One region of the Metaplanococcus flavidus genome, then DNA from elsewhere that is predicted to be linked to it. Evidence: riboswitches for the same ligand, from Rfam matches in the RefSeq annotation. Region 1 holds a riboswitch; each other region holds the start of a gene.

Region 1 (3,793 bases):
TTCGTCGCAGCCGTGCGGGAAATCGATTCGGATCAAGTCGCCGGAAAAATTCGCTTCATTGCAATAAATGCCTGCGAACGGTCCGAACGGTTCGAGCAGCGGATAGACGAAAAAGTCGATGCCGCCGCTGACAATATAGAGCGGAATATTGTGCTGTCTGGTGTAAGCGACGAATTCCCCGAAGCCTTCCCGAATCTCTGCCTGTTTGAGCACATAGGCGATTACTTCATCCTCTTTGGAGGATGGCAGGAGAGAGAACATCCTTTGGACACCTTCACGTATGGAGATGGTTTGTGCGAGAATCTCATCTTTGATGGGTTCCCAGCCAGGTGGATCGAAATGCTTCATGATGGCGATTAAATTATCGTTTGTCGTGATTGTGCCATCAAAATCACAAAAGATGATTGGTTGTTTCATAACTTACCCCCATAATTCCAATGCTGTTTTCAATTCCGGCTGCTGTTGGCTGGCATTTTCCAGTGTTTGATCCTTCAGCACCGCATCGACCGCCTGGCGGAAAGCTTTGCCGCCGCCTGCAGCACCGTCCGGATGTCCGTGGACGCCGCCGCCTGCATTGATGATACTGTCGATTCCGAAATCATTGACGAGTAACGGCACGAGTCCGGGATGGATGCCGGCGGAAGGAACCGGAAACGTCGGTTGCAGCAGGCTTTCGTTCGTCAACTGCTCGCCGAGAGAGAGTGCCGCTGTCTTCTCCATGGCAACACTGCCGTAAGGGGAGGGAAACAGCGAGAAGTCGGCACCGGCGTAACGCGTCAGCTTGCCGAGTGCCAGCGGAGCCGCAACGCCGTAGAACGGGGAAGAAGTGAACGCGCCGCTGAATGCTGGGTGCGCCATCAGCGGCAAAGCGATGTCATCGTCTTCCGCCAATTCCTGTAGCACATCAAGTCCGTATGCATGAACATTGAAGAGTAGGGCATCGGCGCCGAGTTCGCGAGCGCGTCTCGCTTTATCGCGAAGCTGGGATGTGCGGCCAGAAAGGTTGACTGCGTATAACGTGCGATGGCCGGTTTGGGTGTAGACTTCATGCAATACTCCTTTCGCTTCGGTGATGCGCTGTTCAAAAGGAGTCAACGGATTGTCGAACAGGATTTCGTCGTCCTTGACGAGATCGACACCGCCGAGCGCCTGCTGTCGCAGTTGTGCCGTTAAATAATCAAGGTCCCGGCCAATCACACCTTTGAAGATGCTCATGACGAGCGGGCGGCCATGGACGTCGAGCAATCCACGGATGCCGTCGATGCCGAAGCGTGGTCCCGGGAATTTTTTGAGCAAACCTTCTTCAAAATCGAGATCCAGTAATTTCACTTCGCCGTCGAGTGACAGTTTGCCGAAAACGGTGGTCAGGATGGCCGGCAAATCCGCCGAGAAGTTTGCGCTTGGATAAGAGATTTTGATATGTGCTTTGATTGCATCCGGCTTCAGTGGATGAGGACTTTGTGGAAATTCCTCCACCGATACCACTTCGCCTTTATGCTGCTTCAATTGTTCCTGCTCGAGTAGCGGCAAGTCGGTCCAGGATCCGATCGTCAGTCCGAGGGCGATGCCTTCCGCTTTCTTTTCAAATGACCCCGCTTTGCCGTATACCTGGTAGCTTGCTGACAGTCTGCTCATATATTTGCACTCCTTTATATAAAAAATAAAAAAACCTCTTCAAATAAGAAGAGGTTAAGGGCGTTAACGACTTCTTATTTCTCAGCCATAGCTTCTGGCTGCAAGAATTAGCACCGTGTCCATCGCTGGACCGGTTGCCGGGCTTCGTAGGGCTTGTCCCTCCACCTGCTCTAAATAAGAATTGGATATTCGGTTGGGTTTGTTGCAATAAAGTAATTCTGATTATTCCATGTGTGAAGAATTCTGTCAACAAGGAATTGTGAGAAACTTCTTAAGGAGAGATGGCGATGGGGAAATTGCAAAGTTGGAAGTGAGTGGGTGCCGCTCATGATCCGGCAGTTGGTGCAGCAAACCCATTCGAAATCACTGAATTCCCTAGAATCGGCCGGCAGTAAACGCCATTATTCCTCAAACGTCGAACATTTTTAGAGAAAAGCAGATGAAACCTCGACCGAAACCAGACTCCCTTTAACAAGCCCGACGAAACTGCTCCATAACCATAAAACAAGAAATGAAAAGCCTTCGCCTCCAGCGAAGGCTCCCTTCAGACACTGGAGTTTTTCGCACAGCGAAAAACATCCGCTTAAAGGGCTTTGATTTTTATAGGAGTGAGTGGGCAAGTGCAGATCACTAATCAACATAAATTCTTCAAAAAAATTTCCGTACAAATTTATCCGTATTTCTTCTATAAAAGTCTCTAAATTGGGATGTTAAGGGTCTTCACAATTTCAAAAAATCTTGTTGACAGTCAATTCTGACTCGTGATAGGATTCAACTCATAACAAAACTTCATACAAATTTTAGTACTCTTATCAAGAGCAGGCAGAGGGAAATTGGCCCTATGACGCCCAGCAACCGACCGTAATACCTTCGTGAGAAGGGGCGCTTTAGCGCCGGGATGAACATCCCGCAAGGCACGGTGCTAATTCCATCAGAAATTTTATTTCTGAAAGATAAGAGGCATGGAACCTCTTTATTCTGCGCCTCTTTCTTTCGGGAAAGAGGCGTTTTTATATTGAATTTGAGAGGAAGATGACCATGACAACTACAGCAATTTCCACATATGAGCCTTTGACGGAAGCGGCAGCCATCGAATTGGCGGCAGGGCTTTTGACGGAAGGCGCAAATCTTGAATGCCGGGAAATCGGTGATGGCAATTTGAATTATGTCTTCCGCGTGAGCGACCGGGAAAGCGGCAGAGGCATCATCATCAAGCAGGCGCTGCCTTATGCCAAAGTGGTGGGCGAAAGCTGGCCGCTGACACTGAAGCGTGCCGCGATCGAAGCGGCGGCACTCCGGAAGCACGGCGAGTTTGCAGCCGGCCTGGTGCCGGCAGTGTACGGCACGGATGACAAATTGGCCTACACAGTGATGGAGGACCTTTCACATCTGACAATTGCCCGCGAAGGCCTGATTCAAGGGAAGAGCTATCCGAAACTTTCCGCTCATATCGGTGAATACCTGGCGCAGACTTTATTCCATACATCCGATTTCGCTTTACATCCATTTGAAAAGAAACGACTGGCGGCGGAATTTTCCAATCCGGAACTGTGCAAGATAACGGAAGACCTGGTGTTCACCGATCCATTTTTCGACTACGAGACGAACGATTTCGAACCGGAGCTTCGGCAGTCGGTTGAGGCGATCTGGAACAATGACAGCTTGAAGCTCGAAGCGGCGAAGTTGAAACGCAGCTTCTTGACGGAAGCGGAGGCATTGCTTCACGGCGATCTTCATACCGGCAGCATTTTTGCTGATGACAATGAAACCAAAGTCATCGATCCGGAATTCGCGTTTTACGGACCGATCGGCTTTGATGTCGGCTTATTCCTTGCGAACTTAATTGTGCAAGGCATTACGCGGAACAGAGAAGGACGGGAGACAATCGTGCGGCATATTGAAAATACCTGGGACGTGTTCGAAACGCGCTTCACTGAACTGTGGGAAAGCAAAGGCATTGAAGACTTTAGGGATGTTCCGGGTTACCGGCAATCGGTGCTCCAAAAAATCTTCCGGGATGCGCTTGGCTTTGCCGGCTGTGAGTTGATCCGTCGCACGATCGGCCTGGCTCATGTCAAAGATCTCGACGGCATCGAAGACGCTGGACAGCGCATCCAATTCAAAAAACAGGCTCTCCGACTCGGGGAGACATTAATCA
Region 2 (3,793 bases), on a different contig from region 1:
AGCGTATGATGCTTTCAGCTCTTCGCAAACTGACGCGTTCAACTCCTTACAACGTCATCGCGAAAAAACGTGAAGCCGCTGTGAAATTGATCGACGCAGAAAAATATATCGTTTAATCATTACTCCAAAGCGCCGCCAACTCTTGGTGGCGCTTTTTCTTCGCCCGAATAACAGGGCTTTGCTAGAATAGAAACAAGAAGGAGGTTTTATTTACATGATGGATTTTTATTGGTATCCGCAATGCAGCAGCTGCCAGAAGGCAAAGAAATGGCTTGCCGCCCATGAGGTGGACTTCAAGGAAATACATATCGTCGACAATCCGCCGACAAAAGAGGAATTGAAAAGAATCGTCGACAGCAGCGGCATCGACCTGAAGAAATTTTTCAATACGAGCGGCCAGCAATACCGCGAGTTGCAATTAAAAGATAAGCTAGGTGAAATGTCGGCGGATGAAAAACTTGAGCTGCTGTCTTCAAACGGCATGCTGATCAAGAGGCCGCTTGTTTGGGACGGCGAAAAAGCGACTCTTGGATTTAAAGAAGAGGCCTTCGAAAATAGCTGGTCTTAAAGATTGTGCTATCTTGTAATTGCATCGTTATTATGTCAAACTGAAATTGAAGCAACTACATATTTTGGAGGCGTTTGGATGAGCACACCACAAGAACTTCGTTATTCAAAAGAACATGAATGGGTTAAACTTGAAGACGGCAAAGCAACTATCGGTATTACGCATTTTGCACAGGCTGAACTTGGAGACATCGTTTTCGTGGAATTGCCGCAGGTCGGTGATGAGCTGAAAAAAAATGAGCCGTTCGGCAGTGTTGAATCTGTTAAAACCGTTTCTGAACTATATGCACCAGTAAGCGGAAAAGTTGTTGAAGTCAATTCTGAACTGGAAGACAGCCCGGAATTCGTAAACGAATCCCCGTATGAACAAGCATGGATGGTAGTCATCGAGGCACCGTCTGAAGATGAGATGAATGATTTGATGGACGCTGACGCTTATAAGGAAATGACGAACGAATAATACCCGGAAAGCGCCTGTACCCTGGCGCTTTTTTCAATATCCGGACTTCAGCGGCAAGCTCTTTTGAACATAAGTTGAACAGGCACTGCCAGTTTTATATATTCTATAGAATCAGCGGGGTGTTGGTTTATGGACAAAGTAATTGTGGTGGAAGGCATTTCAGATAAAAACAGGATCGCTCCGCTCATTGCAGAATCCGTGACGATTCTTTGTACTAATGGTACAGTAAGTGCAACGAGGCTCGAAGAATTGCTGCTGCCATTTGAAGGGCAGGACATCATTATTCTGGTGGATGCGGATAAATCCGGCGAAAAGCTCAGGAAACTGGTGAAACGGGAGTTTCCTGAAGCAAGACATTTTTATATTGACCGGACTTATAAAGAAGTCGCAACGACGCCATTGCGTATTCTTATGGATGTCCTTATTGCAGCCAATATAAGGGTCAATAATTTGTTAACAGAAGGATGACGAAACATGGAAGAATGGAACCATAAAGATTGGACCAAAGCCAAAAATACCAATAAGGTATCGGCTTATTATCTATATACCCCAATGTGCGGCACCTGCCAGCTGGCTTCCAAAATGCTGGAGGTTGTGACCGCAGCCATGCCGGAATTGCCGATCGGCAAAGCGAATTTAAATTATGTGCAGGAAATCGCTTCTTTATATGAAGTGGAGAGTGTCCCGTGTCTTTTGATCACGGAGAACGGCAAGCTGAAAGAGAAGGTTTATGCCTTCCATTCCGTGCCTTATATTTATGAGAAGTTAAAAATTGTTGACGGATAAATTGAGCCGTGTTAAATTAAGAACCTGAATAACAAACTTAATAACGTAACTCTTATACAGAGTGGTGGAGGGAAGTACCCTGTGAAGCCCGGCAACCGTCATGAAAATGAAATGGTGCCAAGTCACACAAAGCGAACGCTTTGGAAGATGAGAGAACGGTTAACGTATATTTTTTATGCATGCCCTTCTGCTCGTTTTCGAGCAGAAGGGCATTTTATTTTGGAGTAGGAGTGTGCAACAATGATTCAGTTAAAGGATTTGACTAAGAAATTTGATACCGGCAAAACGGTCCTGACGGCAGTGGATAATGTTAACTTGTCGATCGATGACGGGGAAATTTTTGGTATTATCGGCTACAGTGGCGCAGGGAAAAGTACATTGATCCGGTTGTTGAATGGTTTGGAAAAACCATCATCAGGCACAGTCGACGTCAATGGCCAAAAAATTACTGCCATTAAAGGGGCAGATTTACGTAAAGCGCGCCAGAAAGTGAGTATGATTTTTCAGCATTTCAATCTCCTCTGGTCTCGCACGGTTCAGGAGAATATTGAGTTTCCTCTTGAAATTGCCGGGGTGCCTAAAGCGAAGAGAGAGTCGAGAGTCAAGGAACTCGTCGAATTGGTTGGTTTGGCCGGACGCGAAAATGCTTATCCTTCCCAACTCTCGGGTGGACAGAAGCAGCGTGTCGGAATTGCCCGTTCACTTGCCAATGATCCGGAAGTACTGCTTTGCGATGAAGCAACTTCGGCACTCGATCCGGAAACGACAGATGCGATCCTGGATTTGCTGGTCGATATCAATAAGCGTCTCGGTTTGACGATTGTTTTGATAACGCATGAAATGCACGTTATCCGGAAAATCTGCCACCGCGTTGCGGTCATGGAAGGCGGCAAGGTTGTGGAACTGGGCGATGTGCTGACAATCTTCCGGTCACCGAAAAAAGATATTACGAAACGCTTCGTGGCACAGGTGACCGAAACAGAAGACTCTACTGCCACGATCAAGCATCTCCGAGAATTATATCCGACGGGTGAGCTGGTGAAATTAATTTTCGTTGGAGAGCAGACAGAACAGCCGATTTTGACGAAGCTGATCCGCAATTATCCGGTGGAAGTCAATATTGTGCAGGGAGATATATCTCATACTCAGCGCGGAGCATACGGTACATTGATTCTGCAGTTAAAAGGTTCGAAACAGGAAATTGCGGATGCTATTCTTTTCCTCAAACAAGAGAAAGTGCAAACGGAGGTGATGGCAAATGATTGAGTCATTATTTCCAAATGTCGATTGGGACGATATGTGGGAAGCGACGTTGGAAACTATGTATATGACAGCAATGTCGACTGCATTCACTTTCATTATCGGTCTCGTACTCGGCATTATTTTATTTTTGACAGCGCCAAAGCAATTATGGGCCAATAAAATCGTCAATTGGCTGACTGGAGTTTTCGTCAATGTTTTCCGCTCCATTCCTTTTATCATTCTGATTATCCTTTTGATTCCTTTCACAAGTTTTCTGATCGGAACCATACGGGGACCGAACGCCGCATTGCCGGCACTGATCATAGGAGCGGCCCCGTTTTATGCACGGCTGGTGCTGATCGCTTTCCAGGAAATCGACAAAGGCGTCGTTGAAGCAGCACGGTCGATGGGTGCCACTACATCGACCATTATTCGCAAGGTGTTATTGCCGGAATCGAAGCCGGCGCTGATTTCAGGTATCACGGTGACCTCGATTGCTTTGGTTGGTTATACTGCAATGGCCGGTGTCATTGGTGCCGGAGGACTGGGAACACTGGCGTTCCTGGATGGTTTTCAGCGAACCCGGCCGGATGTTGTATTAATGGCCACCATATTAATTTTAATCATCGTCTTTTTCATCCAATTTGTAGGGGATGCATGGACCAGAAGGGCTGACAAACGTTGATGACGGACCTTCCGTTGACATAAAAAACTAACAACAAAGAAAAGGGAGAGTAC
Region 3 (3,793 bases), on a different contig from region 1:
TAAGGGCTCGTGCGCTTTTTGTTTCGATTAAATTCCGGATTGTTCTTTCAACGCATCTGCTTTTTCTGTGCGTTCCCAAGGCAGATCCACATCTGTACGGCCGAAATGGCCATAAGCTGCCGTTTGCTTGTAAATCGGGCGGCGAAGGTCAAGCATTTTGATGATGCCTGCCGGACGCAGGTCAAAATTGCCGCGGACAAGATCGATGAATTGATATTCACTGATTTTGCCTGTTCCGAACGTATCGATTGAAATGGATACCGGATGTGCAACACCGATGGCATAAGCCAATTGCACTTCACATTTTTCCGCCAGGCCGGAAGCGACAATGTTCTTCGCTACATAACGGGCTGCATAAGCACCGGAACGGTCAACTTTCGTCGCGTCTTTACCGGAGAATGCGCCGCCGCCATGACGTGCATAGCCACCGTAAGTATCTACGATGATTTTGCGGCCAGTCAAACCGGCATCTCCCTGAGGTCCGCCAATTACGAAGCGGCCGGTCGGGTTGATGAAGTATTTTGTTTCATCATCCAGCAAATTTGCAGGAACAACTTCATCGATTACATATTCCTTAATATTGCGCTGGATTTGCTCAAGTGTTACTTCCGGGTGATGCTGAGTGGAAATAACAATTGTATCCACACGAACCGGTTTTTCATTTTCATCGTATTCAACTGTTACCTGGGTTTTGCCATCCGGACGCAGATATGGAAGAATTTCCTCTTTTCTCACTTCCGCAAGGCGTCTTGCCAATTTATGGGCAAGGCTGATCGGCAACGGCATCAATTCTTCTGTTTCATTGGTTGCGTATCCGAACATCAGACCCTGGTCTCCTGCTCCGATATCATCCAATTCTTTATCTGTCATCTGGCCTTCACGCGACTCAAGAGCAACGTTCACTCCGGCGGCAATATCCGGTGATTGCTCATCGATCGCCGTCAGGACAGCACTCGTTTCAGAGTCAAAGCCATATTTCGCGCGGGTATAACCAATTTCCTTAACGGTCTGGCGCACGACTTTCGGTATGTCTACATAAGTTGATGTTGTAATTTCGCCCGCCACGAGAACAAGGCCTGTGGTCACGGTTGTTTCGCACGCTACCCGTGCGTTCGGGTCTTCTGCGAGGATCGCGTCCAGGATTGCATCTGAGATTTGATCACAGATTTTATCCGGATGTCCTTCTGTTACTGATTCTGATGTGAATAATCGACGGTTTGTCAAAAAATGTTCCTCCTTATATCCTGCGAGATTGCTCTCGAAATTGATACGGTACTCGTTTTCCCATGTCAAGCCCGTTCCAAACAAGTTGGATTGAACTTCAAGCCGTTGTGGCCTTTGTACACGAGGATTAAGGGCATGGCATAAAAAAATCCCTCACTCATATATAAATGAGGAAAGGAGAAATCATCATAAGCACCTTTCACTCTTATCGTCCAAGGCCTAAGAGCCTTGCTTCAGGTTTGGCACCAGCGCTGCACGATGCAGCAGGTTGCCGGGTTTCATAGGGCCTGCCCCCTCCACCAGCTCGGAATAAGAGTATCCGTTCAATTTTTCATCATACGGAAACCATTATATGATGTCAACGGTTTTTAATATTTATTCTCAATAAATGCATGAAATCATTACATTAAGGGTATTAAATATGCACAAACGACGAATTTTCAATTCAACCCGCTTATTAGTATAGACTAATCGGGTTAATGTGTTATACTAATGTTCGAATATAACTCTTCCCCAATGCCTTGGGAATAACCGAAAAGGAAGGTACATATATGAACTCAGTTAACTTCGTCAGCGATTTAAAAGACCTATTAAATGGCCCTAATGTCAATACACAATGGTCGGTCCCACAATTAGTAGAGGCGGCAACTTCACGCGGCGAGGCAGTTTTGACCCGCGAAGGTGCAGTAAAAGCCGAAACTGGAAAATACACGGGTCGTTCACCTAAAGACAAGTATATGGTAGTAGAAGATATTTCGAAAGACAAAATTGACTGGGGTACTGTAAATCGTCCGATTTCTTCTGAAGTTTTCGAGAACCTGTATGCTAAAGTCCTTGCGCACCTCAAGCAAAAAGATGAACTTTTCGTTTTCAAAGGCTTCGCCGGTGCAGACCCGGAGTCGCGTCTGCACATCCAGACGATCAATGAATACGCGTGGCACAATCTGTTTGCCCATCAATTATTCATCCGTCCGTCTGCTGAAGAACTGAAAATCCATGATGCTGAATTCACAGTGGTCTATGCTCCTACTTTCCAGGCAAATCCAGTTATTGACGGCACAGATTCCGAAACTTTCATCATCGTTTCCATGGAAAAGAAAGTAATTTTGATCGGCGGCACTGAATACGCAGGCGAAATGAAAAAATCAATCTTCTCGATCATGAACTATATCCTGCCTGAAAAAGGCATCCTCCCGATGCACTGCTCGGCAAACGTTGGCCAGGACGGAGACGTCGCATTGTTCTTCGGTCTGTCGGGAACAGGCAAAACAACATTGTCTGCTGACCAGGACCGTAAATTGATCGGTGATGACGAGCATGGCTGGTCTGATAACGGTGTTTTCAATATCGAAGGCGGCTGCTATGCAAAAACGATCAACCTTTCCCGTGAAAACGAACCGCAGATTTTTGATGCAATCCGTTTCGGTTCGGTTCTTGAAAATGTTGTCGTAGATCCGGAAACACGCATTCCGGATTACGATGATGGGTCTCTGACGGAAAATACACGCGCAGCTTACCCGATTGATGCGATCGACAACAGCATCCATCCATCAATGGCTGGACATCCAAAAACGATCGTCTTCCTGACTGCTGATGCATTCGGCGTATTGCCGCCAATCAGCAAACTGACAAAAGAGCAGGCAATGTACCACTTCCTTAGCGGCTATACTTCAAAATTAGCCGGCACGGAACGCGGCATCACCTCTCCGGAAGCAACTTTCTCGACTTGCTTCGGCTCACCTTTCCTGCCGCTGCATGCAACGGTCTATGCTGAAATGCTCGGCAATAAAATCGACGAGCACGAAGTCGAAGTCTTCCTTGTCAACACAGGTTGGACCGGCGGAGTGTATGGAACAGGAAGCCGCATGAAACTATCTTACACCCGCACAATGGTTCGCGCAGCGATCAAAGGCGAGTTGCAAAACGTCAAGACAGAACAGGAAGCCGTATTCGGCCTCAGCATTCCACAGGAAATTCAAGGAGTGCCGACGGAAGTTCTAAATCCTCGTGATGCCTGGGCCGATAAAGAAGCTTACGATACAAAAGCAAATGAGCTGGCTAAAAAATTCCAGGATAATTTCAAGAAATTCGGCTCCGTTTCAGCTGACATCAGCGCTCAGGGCGGCCCGTTAACAAAATAATGAGCAAAAGCACATTCGGCAGTTTCGCCGGATGTGCTTTTTTGATGCTATTTTTTACTGTTTTTCTGTTTCTTTCATCCAATGTGCCAAAGCAGCAACCGTTTTCCGGTTTTCCGCTGGTGGGAAAAAATGATCATAGTCCGGAAAATACCAGGTTTCGTGCGGCTGGCCATTCAACTTCAAAGCCTCTTCGAGTAAATACGCCTGTGCCGGCAACACATTTTCGTCTCGCAGCCCGTGTATTATAAGCATGGGTGCGGTTGCTTCATCCAATCGCATGAGCGGATTTCTTTCCTCATAAGCAGTCAATGCTGTATTAGGGGTGCCGCCGTAAATCCGCTTCATCATCCGCCGCATATCCGGACGTTCTTTATAAGTCAGTACCGTATCCGTGACGCCGGACCATGTGACAAGTGATGTGATATCAT
Region 4 (3,793 bases), on a different contig from region 1:
GGAATAAAGGCCCATGGGTGCAATTACTGTGGAGCCGATCGGCACGATATCGAGATTGTGTTCTTCGACAAATTCATCGAAATAAGAAATTGTCTGGAATGCGTTCAAATCCAGTTCACCTTCTGCCAGAGCAATATTCGGTGCCACATAATCAGAAAAAGTAATGATTTCGAGTTCAATACCTTCTTTTTCGGCTTTTTCTCCGATGTAATCCCAAATTGTCGTATCCGAACCACTGATGCCGAGTGTTATCGTGCGGTTGCCGTCATCGGCACCTTCTGTATCGTTTCCACATGCTGCGAGTGCCAAAGCCAATAGGGCCAATAATAATAGTGAAGTGATTTTTTTCATTTATGATTCCTCCAATGTTGTTTTGTGAAAGTTGAAATAAATAACTTATAAATAGTCGATATTCCGCAAAACAGCTTCGCTTGCCAAAACCCGTGCTCCTGCATCGCTGCGCTGCTTCGTCGCAAAGAGCCGGCCTTGCAAGCTACGGCCAACTCTTGGCTCGCGCTGAGCTAACTCGGTGCTACGCCCGAGTGGATCTCAGCACTTCGCTTGGCCCCTGGGAGTCTTCGCTGTTTTGCTCCATATCTTTAGAGATTTCTCTCAACGCCGATTTGGTATATAAATACTGCTTTTTTAGTTCAACTAATAAGGATAGATTGGTGTTAACGTCGACGCACTTGCCTTGATAAGAGATTGCCGCCGGACTGGACGCCTTGTACTAGGACGACCAAAATTGCTACGGTAATAAACATGACGAGTGTGTCGAAGCGTTGATAGCCATACGTGATGGCGAGATCTCCGAGGCCTCCGCCTCCGATTGCTCCTGCCATGGCGGATGCGCCGATCAGGCCGACAATCGCAATCGTCAAAGCGAGAACGAGTGAGCTTAATGCTTCCGGTATCAGGAACCGGAAAATAATCTGTAATGGCGATGCACCCATTGCCTTTGCTGCTTCAATGACACCCTCATCAACTTCAAGCAGGGAGTTTTCAATCAGGCGGGCGATATAGGGTCCGGCGTAAAATACGAGTGGAACAATAGCCGCTGATGTGCCGATGGATGTTCCAACGATTAATCGGGTGACCGGGATGATGGCAACCATCAGGATGATAAATGGCACGGACCGGAAAATATTGATGAAGGCGTTCAGCACTTTCGATACCGGTTCGTTTTCCAGCAGATGGCCTTTCCGTGTAACTACCAATAAGAGTCCCAGTACAGAACCGACGAGTAAAGAGAAAAGAAAGGATACGCCCGTCATATAAAGTGTTTCCCAAAGAGCTTCCAGGATCTGTTCGTTACTAACTAGCATAATTCCGCACCTCCTCGGCTTGAACTTCGTTTAAGCGAATGTCCGCCAACGCTTTTTGGATTTCCCTGGCAGGTCCGTTGAATTCCACAATCAGATTGCCATAGGGTTCCCCTTGAAGTTCTGTAATATTGCCGAATAATACGTTCAGGTCCAAATTGTATTCCCGGGAAATTCTGGACATAAGGGGCTGGCCGACAGAAGCGCCGATAAATTGAATCCGGTAGATGGTATGGTTCTGATTCGGATCCCGGATTTTCTTCAACAGCGATTCCGGCAGTTCATCGTTCATGACCGAGCGGACGAACCGTTGCGTGGTCGGCTGCTGCGGGTTCGTAAATATGTCGAACACCGTTCCCTGTTCAATTACTTTTCCGGCTTCCAGCACGGCCACTTTGTCACAGATTTCCCGGATGACACCCATCTCATGGGTAATCAGCAGGATCGTGATGTTGTATTCGCGGTTGACTCGGCGCAGCAATTCGAGAATCGATTGCGTGGTCTGCGGATCAAGTGCGGATGTCGCTTCGTCGCACAGCAGGACGGAGGGGTTGGTGGCCAAAGCACGTGCAATGCCGATCCGTTGTTTCTGTCCACCTGACAGCTGATCCGGATACTTCTCTGCCTGATCGGCAAGACCGACGAAATCGAGCAGCTCCTTTACTTGTTCCTTTATTTGTCTTTTCGGTGTATTTGCCAGAATCAGCGGCATCGCGATATTATGGAAAACCGTTTTGGAGTTCAGCAAATTAAAATGCTGGAAAATCATGCCGATGTCTTTCCTTGTTTTCCGGATCTCGCTGGCCGATAGCTTCGAAATGTCCTTGCCATTTATCAGCACATGCCCGCTGCTTGGGCGCTCCAGAAGATTCACGGTGCGTATCAGCGAGCTTTTACCGGCTCCGCTGAAGCCAATCACTCCGTAAATCTCTCCGGTTTCGACAGTCAGGTCAATGCCGTTCAATGCGTGAACGTCCTCCTTGCCCGACTGATAAGTTTTGGTAACCTTCTTGAATTCAATCATTTGTACGCCTCCTCTAGCTGTAATACCTATACAAATCTATTGCGTACAGATCTAACTTTCCAAAAATGAACGAAAAAAGCCCTCTTTTTTTCTTGTCCAACAGAAAAAAAGAGGGCTTCGGAATGAAACCATCTCGTTCTCATCTTCCAAATGCAAAACTCGCATTTGCAGGAATTAGCACAGTTTTCGCATAAAGCGAATCCGCTGCCGAAACGTCAAAGGGCCTGTCCCTCGGTTTCTCTGGATAAGAAAGTGATGTACGTATTTAATTTGTAATGATTACTTTATTGCTGTTTGAGATAGAAGTCAATCATTTTCTTTTTATTTTTTTCAGATATATAGTTGCAGGCCTTGAAAGAGTATCGGGAAGTTTATTTTCAATTATTTTTTGAAAATTAAGTAAATTAATGGTAGATATGTGGTTTCCGGTCATTTTAAAAAAGTAAAAGGGTGTATCAGCCGGACTTTGAATTCTCATATTCATCGCCGGATAAATAGTATTTGACGAATGTCTCAGGAAGTAAAGGACGATCATATAGATATCCCTGATGGATCAGGCAGCCATTCATTTCGAGAAACGCAGCCTCAGCTTGCGATTCCACTCCTTCTGCCACCAGCTTGCAGCCGATATTTTTAACAAATTGGATGAGAGATTTAACAACAGCCTCCGATTTAAGGTTGAATCCAATTTTGGAAATAAAAGATTTATCCAATTTGATCTTATCAATCGGAAAATCCATTAAATAGGCCAGCATTGAAAATCCGGTTCCAAAATCGTCGAGTGCAATGGAAATTCCTCTTGCCCTGCAGGCAAGCAAGTTTTCCAGTGTGACTTCTGAAACAGTAAGTTCTTCACTTTCGGTAATCTCAATTTCAATCCAATCAGATGAGATCTGATATTTGTCCATAAGTCTGAATAAATCTTCAAAGAACAGTCTGCTTGTGAGCAGTGACGGGGTTATATTGATGGCCGTCCTGGGCACGCCGTGATATAACTTGTGATTGTATTTTAAAAATGAAAATACCTCGTTCAGAAGATGTTTCGTTAAATGGGATATTGTTCCAGTCTCTTCGGCAATGCCGATGAATTCTAAGGGCGAAAGTGGACCCAGTTTGGGATGATGCCATCTGGCAAGCACCTCAACACCATCCGTTTCACCGGTTGAGCAATTGATTTGAGGTTGAAGTACAAAATGGAAACCTTTTGCTTTGAGATTTCCTGACAGGTCCCTTTCAATCAATAGCCGACGTGCCAAATCAGTTCCCATGTCAGAATGGAAAAACGAATTGGAAGTTCCTTTTTGTATTTTGGCATTTCGCATTGCGGTCTCCGCAAATGTAATCAGTTCATTGGCGTTGGATGAATCCTGCGGATAAAGCGAAACTCCTATACTGGCATTTACAGTAATAACCTGAGAATTTTCCAAAATGATGGCTTGGGCAAAAA

What was found. Region 1 has a riboswitch for S-adenosylmethionine ahead of mtnW (2,3-diketo-5-methylthiopentyl-1-phosphate enolase). Riboswitches for the same ligand answer to the same signal wherever they lie in the genome.
Region 2: it holds a riboswitch for S-adenosylmethionine, as region 1 does, so the genes downstream of both, ACFQ1X_RS13365 (methionine ABC transporter ATP-binding protein) here and mtnW (2,3-diketo-5-methylthiopentyl-1-phosphate enolase) in region 1, are expected to answer to the same signal.
Region 3: it holds a riboswitch for S-adenosylmethionine, as region 1 does, so the genes downstream of both, metK (methionine adenosyltransferase) here and mtnW (2,3-diketo-5-methylthiopentyl-1-phosphate enolase) in region 1, are expected to answer to the same signal.
Region 4: it holds a riboswitch for S-adenosylmethionine, as region 1 does, so the genes downstream of both, ACFQ1X_RS14375 (methionine ABC transporter ATP-binding protein) here and mtnW (2,3-diketo-5-methylthiopentyl-1-phosphate enolase) in region 1, are expected to answer to the same signal.

What each region holds. Positions count from the first base shown of each region.
Region 1 covers NZ_JBHTKI010000012.1:102,134-105,926, reverse strand. The annotation lists gene ACFQ1X_RS09440 (2-hydroxy-3-keto-5-methylthiopentenyl-1-phosphate phosphatase) at 1-417, opposite strand, end outside; gene mtnW (2,3-diketo-5-methylthiopentyl-1-phosphate enolase) at 421-1,635, opposite strand; SAM riboswitch class I at 1,707-1,816, opposite strand; SAM riboswitch class I at 2,442-2,595, shown strand; gene mtnK (S-methyl-5-thioribose kinase) at 2,674-3,793, shown strand, end outside.
Region 2 covers NZ_JBHTKI010000021.1:18,458-22,250, reverse strand. The annotation lists gene ACFQ1X_RS13390 (acyl-CoA dehydrogenase family protein) at 1-116, shown strand, start outside; gene ACFQ1X_RS13385 (arsenate reductase family protein) at 215-568, shown strand; gene gcvH (glycine cleavage system protein GcvH) at 647-1,027, shown strand; gene ACFQ1X_RS13375 (toprim domain-containing protein) at 1,157-1,495, shown strand; gene ACFQ1X_RS13370 (thioredoxin family protein) at 1,502-1,813, shown strand; SAM riboswitch class I at 1,863-1,967, shown strand; gene ACFQ1X_RS13365 (methionine ABC transporter ATP-binding protein) at 2,054-3,079, shown strand; gene ACFQ1X_RS13360 (methionine ABC transporter permease) at 3,072-3,740, shown strand.
Region 3 covers NZ_JBHTKI010000006.1:15,035-18,827, reverse strand. The annotation lists gene metK (methionine adenosyltransferase) at 28-1,224, opposite strand; SAM riboswitch class I at 1,427-1,540, opposite strand; gene pckA (phosphoenolpyruvate carboxykinase (ATP)) at 1,776-3,365, shown strand; gene ACFQ1X_RS02715 (alpha/beta hydrolase family protein) at 3,420-3,793, opposite strand, start outside.
Region 4 covers NZ_JBHTKI010000022.1:180,492-184,284, reverse strand. The annotation lists gene ACFQ1X_RS14385 (MetQ/NlpA family ABC transporter substrate-binding protein) at 1-351, opposite strand, end outside; gene ACFQ1X_RS14380 (methionine ABC transporter permease) at 675-1,325, opposite strand; gene ACFQ1X_RS14375 (methionine ABC transporter ATP-binding protein) at 1,315-2,346, opposite strand; SAM riboswitch class I at 2,483-2,597, opposite strand; gene ACFQ1X_RS14370 (putative bifunctional diguanylate cyclase/phosphodiesterase) at 2,802-3,793, opposite strand, start outside.